2 regions of the Sporomusa sp. 246TCP1 genome follow, and region 2 is predicted to be linked to the other one. Evidence: a T-box and tRNA genes for the amino acid it is inferred to sense, from the RefSeq annotation. Region 2 holds a T-box; the other holds one or more tRNA genes.
The links. The T-box of region 2 lies ahead of leuS (leucine--tRNA ligase). A T-box ahead of a tRNA ligase gene usually reads a tRNA of that ligase, here a tRNA-Leu.
Positions count from the first base shown of each region.

Region 1: it has a tRNA-Leu gene. The T-box ahead of leuS (leucine--tRNA ligase) is inferred to sense a tRNA for this amino acid. The anticodon was not compared.

Region 1 is NZ_CM170492.1:3,208,513-3,211,770, forward strand. It holds rRNA gene AC1ECB_RS15255 (16S ribosomal RNA) at 213-1,768, opposite strand; tRNA gene AC1ECB_RS15260 (tRNA-Leu) at 1,999-2,084, opposite strand; tRNA gene AC1ECB_RS15265 (tRNA-Leu) at 2,099-2,184, opposite strand; tRNA gene AC1ECB_RS15270 (tRNA-Ile) at 2,190-2,266, opposite strand; tRNA gene AC1ECB_RS15275 (tRNA-Tyr) at 2,272-2,356, opposite strand; tRNA gene AC1ECB_RS15280 (tRNA-Thr) at 2,360-2,435, opposite strand; tRNA gene AC1ECB_RS15285 (tRNA-Arg) at 2,446-2,522, opposite strand; tRNA gene AC1ECB_RS15290 (tRNA-Asp) at 2,605-2,681, opposite strand; tRNA gene AC1ECB_RS15295 (tRNA-Val) at 2,762-2,837, opposite strand; tRNA gene AC1ECB_RS15300 (tRNA-Glu) at 2,849-2,923, opposite strand; tRNA gene AC1ECB_RS15305 (tRNA-Ser) at 2,935-3,025, opposite strand; tRNA gene AC1ECB_RS15310 (tRNA-Asn) at 3,225-3,258, opposite strand, start outside.
Region 2 is NZ_CM170492.1:869,049-872,306, reverse strand. It holds gene leuS (leucine--tRNA ligase) at 1-1,774, opposite strand, end outside; T-box leader at 1,893-2,096, opposite strand; gene AC1ECB_RS04145 (hypothetical protein) at 2,204-2,608, shown strand; gene AC1ECB_RS04140 (FAD-dependent oxidoreductase) at 3,071-3,258, opposite strand, start outside.

The DNA of each region.
Region 1 (3,258 bases), 2.3 Mb from region 2:
AAAGGTACATGAGTACCTTCCTTCCCACAGCTATCGTCACTGGATATTTTGTTTTCAGGAATATCTATGTTATCATAGCTTACTGTATATTTCAACAAGTAAGTTTTGGTAACTTGCATTCCCTCAAAACTAAACAATGTAAGAGTGTTCATCTGCCAAGATGTACCGACCTAGAAGTTAGTTCAGTTGTTACGCTGAACGGTTCTCCCTAGAAAGGAGGTGATCCAGCCGCACCTTCCGATACGGCTACCTTGTTACGACTTCACCCCAATCATCGGCCCCACCTTAGACGGCTAGTTCCATTGCTGGTTACCCCACCGGCTTCGGGTGTTGTCAACTTTCGTGGTGTGACGGGCGGTGTGTACAAGGCCCGGGAACGTATTCACCGCAGTATGCTGACCTGCGATTACTAGCGATTCCGACTTCACGGAGGCGAGTTGCAGCCTCCGATCCGAACTGAGAGCTTGTTTATGCGTTTGGCTTACCCTCGCGGGCTTGCTTCGCTTTGTTTAAGCCCATTGTAGTACGTGTGTAGCCCAGGACATAAGGGGCATGATGACTTGACGTCATCCCCGCCTTCCTCCGCATTGTCTGCGGCAGTCTCCCTTGAGTTCCCGCCTTTACGCGCTGGCAACAAAGGATAAGGGTTGCGCTCGTTGCGGGACTTAACCCAACATCTCACGACACGAGCTGACGACAGCCATGCACCACCTGTTTTCGTGTATCCCGAAGGATAGGAACTAATCTCTTAGCTTTTCACTCAATGTCAAGTCCTGGTAAGGTTCTTCGCGTTGCGTCGAATTAAACCACATACTCCACCGCTTGTGCGGGCCCCCGTCAATTCCTTTGAGTTTCAACCTTGCGGTAGTACTCCCCAGGCGGGGTACTTATTGCGTTAGCTTGCGGCACAGAAGGGGTCGATACCCTCTACACCTAGTACCCATCGTTTACGGCCAGGACTACCGGGGTATCTAATCCCGTTCGCTCCCCTGGCTTTCGCGCCTCAGTGTCAGACACAGTCCAGAAAGTCGCCTTCGCCACTGGTGTTCCTCCCAATATCTACGCATTTCACCGCTACACTGGGAATTCCACTTTCCTCTCCTGCACTCAAGATCTCCAGTTTCCTGCGCCTATACGGGGTTGAGCCCCGCACTTAGACACACGACTTAAACATCCACCTACACGCCCTTTACGCCCAATAATTCCGGACAACGCTTGCCACCTACGTATTACCGCGGCTGCTGGCACGTAGTTAGCCGTGGCTTCCTCCTTTGGTACCGTCATTGCTCTACATTATTCACATAAAACACGTTCGTCCCAAACGACAGAGCTTTACAATCCGAAGACCTTCTTCACTCACGCGGCGTTGCTCCGTCAGACTTTCGTCCATTGCGGAAGATTCCCCACTGCTGCCTCCCGTAGGAGTCTGGGCCGTGTCTCAGTCCCAGTGTGGCCGTTCATCCTCTCAGACCGGCTACTGATCGAAGCCTTGGTGAGCCGTTACCTCACCAACTAGCTAATCAGACGCAGACCCATCTCTAAGCGGTAGCATATTCAGAGGCCACCTTTCTTATCCTAGTCATGCGACTAAGATACCACATTCGGTATTAGCACCACTTTCGCGGTGTTGTCCCCAATTTAGAGGCAGGTTGTCTACGCGTTACTCACCCGTTCGCCACTAGGAGTTATAAATAACTCCCCGTTCGACTTGCATGTGTTAGGCACGCCGCCAGCGTTCGTCCTGAGCCAGGATCAAACTCTCCATAAAGGATTATATGAAAAGCCAATTGGCTCTTTAAAGCTATTAAAATTGTTTTTTGTTTTGTATGTCGCAAGCGACATACAACCGCACATCTGGCTTTTTTGATGCATTACTTACATTGTTCAGTTTTCAGGGAACGTTTTGCTACTTGTTTCAGACAGAATATCATAATAGCATTTTTATTTATGTCAATACTATTATGTATTTGGAATTAAACTTGGTTCTCTGCTTCCAAATGGTGCGGTAGAATGGATTTGAACCATCACGAGGTTGCCCCCACCAGCCCCTCAAGCTGGCGCGTCTGCCGTTCCGCCACTACCGCGTATATTATAAAGTTGGTGCGGCCGAGTGGATTTGAACCACCACGAGGTTGCCCCCACTAGCTCCTGAGGCTAGCGCGTCTGCCGTTCCGCCACGGCCGCATTATTGGTGGATCTACTAGGATTTGAACCTAGGACCAGTCGGTTATGAGCCGAATGCTCTACCAAGCTGAGCTATAGATCCGTAAATGGTGGAGGGAGGTGGATTCGAACCACCGAAGTCGAAGACGGCAGATTTACAGTCTGCTCCCTTTAGCCACTCGGGAATCCCTCCGGATGGAGCTGGCGAGAGGAATTGAACCCCCAACCTGCTGATTACAAGTCAGCTGCTCTACCAATTGAGCTACGCCAGCGCATAATAAATGGCGACCCCGGCAGGATTCGAACCTGCGACCTTTTGATTCGTAGTCAAACGCTCTATCCAGCTGAGCTACGGAGTCATATATTCAACCGTCGACTTTAGACCTTCGATTTTCGACTAAAATAATCGAAAGTCGTATATCGAACAGCTAATATCAAGAATGGCGACCCTGAACGGATTTGAACCGTCGATCTCCGCCGTGACAGGGCGGCATGTTAGACCGCTACACCACAGGGCCGCAATATTCGATTTTCGACTTTAGATCTTCGATGTTCGATTTTATCAAAATATCGAACGTCTAGCATCGAATATCGAGAATGGTGGGCGATGACGGGATCGAACCGCCGACATCCTGCTTGTAAGGCAGGCGCTCTCCCAGCTGAGCTAATCGCCCAATAAATAGATTGGTGACCCGTGGGGGAATCGAACCCCCGTTATCGCCGTGAAAGGGCGGTGTCTTAACCGCTTGACCAACGGGCCAAAAAATTGGATGGCGGAGTGGGTGGGATTTGAACCCACGCAGGCCTCACGACCTCTAACGATTTAGCAAACCGTCCTCTTCAGCCACTTGAGTACCACTCCAAATTGGCTCCTCGAGTAGGACTCGAACTAGCGACAAATCGGTCAACAGCCGAGTTACGACAGTTGATAGCACCCCATCTGCGTTGTTGTCAGTCCGGGCGCTCCCTCCGACGTACTTCCCAGTACGACTACGGTCACGTCCTCCTTCCGCCTAGCATATGGAATACTCTGAACTGTCTGAGCCTTATGCTGAGTTAATTGGCTCCTCGAGTAGGACTCGAACCTACGACAAA
Region 2 (3,258 bases):
AAACTACATTACCTTTAGATTTGGACATTTTCGATCCATCTTTGATGACCATCCCCTGAGTCAACAGGTTTTTAAATGGCTCATTGACATTAACCAAACCAGCATCTTTTAACACCTTGGTAAAGAATCTCGAATACAAAAGATGTAAAATAGCATGCTCAATACCGCCGATATATTGGTCAACAGGCATCCAATAGTTGGCTTTGTCAGGATCGAACGGCTCATCTGCACTATGCGGACTGGTATAACGGAAATAGTACCAGGACGAACAAATAAAGGTATCCATAGTGTCGGTTTCTCGCCGCGCTTTGCCGCCACACTTAGGACATGTGCAATTGATAAAATCCTCTGCTTTTGCCAGTGGCGATACTGAACCGCTGGCAAAGTCGATATTTTCAGGCAAAAGAACCGGAAGCTGCTCTTTCGGCACAGGTACTGTGCCACAATCCGGACAATAAATAATAGGAATCGGTGCCCCCCAATAACGTTGACGAGAAATAAGCCAGTCACGCAAGCGGTAATTAATACGGCGTTTGCCAATTCCTTGGTTCTCAAACCACTGGGCAATCTTCACCTTACCTGTTTCATTGTCCAGACCGCTAAACTCCCCGGAATTAACCATCGTCCCCTGACCATCATAAGCTTCGGTCATATCATCAATCGTAAGCTCTTTATCAACAGGCCGAATTACCACTTTTTTAGGTAATCCATACTTACCGGCAAAGTCCCAGTCACGTTGATCATGAGCCGGCACACCCATAACTGCACCTGTACCATATTCTACCAATACATAATTAGCAATCCAAATAGGCACTTGTTCGCCAGTAAACGGATGAATGGCATAAGCACCGGTAAAGATACCTTCTTTTTCTGTTTCATTGGAGGTGCGGGCAATATCACTTTGATTACGAACGCGTGCTATAAACTCTCTTACCGCAGCCTCTTCTGGTTTGCCTGCAATGAGCTTGTCCACCAGTGTATGTTCTGGTGCTAAAACAATATAACTAACACCAAACACAGTGTCGTGCCGGGTAGTATATACGGAAATCTTATCATCAATCTCAGGTACAGCAAAGCTGAACTGTGCACCTTCACTACGGCCAATCCAGTTTTCTTGCATGGTTTTGACCCGGTCAGGCCAACCTTTTAACTCATTCAAATCAGCTAAAAGCCGATCCGCATAATCTGTTATTTTTAGAAACCATTGTTCAAGGTCTTTTTTTACAACAACCGAGTCACAGCGCCAACAGCGGCCATCAACTACCTGCTCGTTAGCCAGTACGGTATTACAGTCATTACACCAGTTTACAGCAGCTTTCTTTTTGTACGCCAAACCGCGTTCAAAAAATAGTAAAAACAGCCATTGCGTCCAGTGATAATACTTAGGATGACAGGTAGCAACCTCACGGTCCCATTCATAAGATAAGCCCAGTTCTTGCTGTTGCCGACGCATATTAGCAATATTATCCCATGTCCAGGACGAAGGATGAATGCCATTCTTGATGGCAGCGTTTTCGGCAGGCATGCCAAAAGCATCCCAGCCCATGGGATGCAGCACATTATAACCTTGCATTACTTTAAATCTGGCAATAACATCGCCGATAGAATAATTACGTACATGGCCCATGTGTAAATTTCCCGACGGATAAGGAAACATTTCCAGGACATAATATTCTGGTCGCTGGCGGTTAATAGTTGTGCTGAAAGCATCGTTTTCGCCCCAGAGTTTTTGCCATTTAGTCTCAATCTCATTCGGCGTGTATTTTTCATTCATCGAGTAATCCCCCTCGGACAAATAGTAAAGGAAACACGGCTTACGCCAAACCATTGACGAGCACGAAAGCCAATATTGCGTTTATACCCGTAGGGTATAAAAAAGTCCCGTGGCTAACGCCAGGGACGAGATTCTCGCGGTACCACCCTGTTTGATGACAAATGTCATCCACTCTTTGCCTATAACGCAGGCTTACGGCGACTGCTAATCCTTCACAGCCACTCCTCCGCAGCGAGTTCAGCTATCACCCAGATTGGCTCGCAACATCCGCCAACTTTCTGAACTGTGCTATAAGCATACTATTCTGCCTCTTCAGATTTGTATGTTCCATTATATAGCAACATATTGTAAAAGTCAACTTAGCCTGCGTCTTAAAAACTGTTCTATCTCAAATAAATAGTCATACAATAGTTCATAAGGAGGTGCGTCATGTATAAGCTTATTATCGGCAATGTAAGAGTAACTGTAGATGATGACAGTATTAAGCGGGAGCAGGCCGCCGCTTATGCCAAGCAGGCTATTTCCACCGCTGGCCAGCAAGGTAAATTGCTTTCTCATGTCGGCCTTAGCGCCGGCCCGGATGGCATAGAGGTTGCTACTACAGAGAAGGCCGGTTGCCGTATGATCAGAAAATCCATCAAACAAAGCATGCTTGATGGTATCTTGGATGCTGCTCAGGAAAAAATGTACCCCAGCGGAACTTTTTCACAAAAGGATTCATGGTTCGACAGTCAGACAGGGCAAGAATGGCGTGGTACAGAAGTAGAAGATGCCCGAACAGAAGTATTGGCCAAGTTAGAGGAGTGGATTAAATCAGCCAGTTCTACTAATTAAATGAATGCGAGGTCAGCCAATAAAACAAATACCACCCAGAACCCGTAACGCGGAATCTGGGTGGTATTTGTTTATCAGGACAAGGGGACACCTCTCTTTCACATTAGACGCAATTTTTACCGTATCTTCAAAGAGCTCTTTAAATGCCTCGTGAAATATCTTTTGCCGTGCTTCTGAGAATGCTTGTTTGCTGATAGAATCCATTTCCCCGAGCATTTCCATAAACAAATCAATTTCTATCTGAATTGACTTTCTCACAAAATTCAGGATAAAAGTAAATAAACCTACAAATCCGATTTTCCCCTTTTGACTAAAATTCTTAGAACTCGTCTTGCTGTACACATAAAAGCATAACTCTAAAATCCATATTATTACATGTTAGCTCGATGACATTGCTTTACTATCTACATAATGAAATGGGCCAGGGCGAACCCTGACCCATTTCTGTTTGAATTAGCAGTACTACAAACTCTGCTTACCATTTGCAAAATACATTTCCACAGAATCATACTTTTTCTTTTCTACGAATACTGGAACATCACCAACTGCGGCAAGAATTGCCTTTTGCCCCTCAGTTGCGAAACTATCAGTGTACAAAACATTTGTATTGTTCGGCCAGTAAACCATTGTCCCAAAGTCGGCTGCGTCCA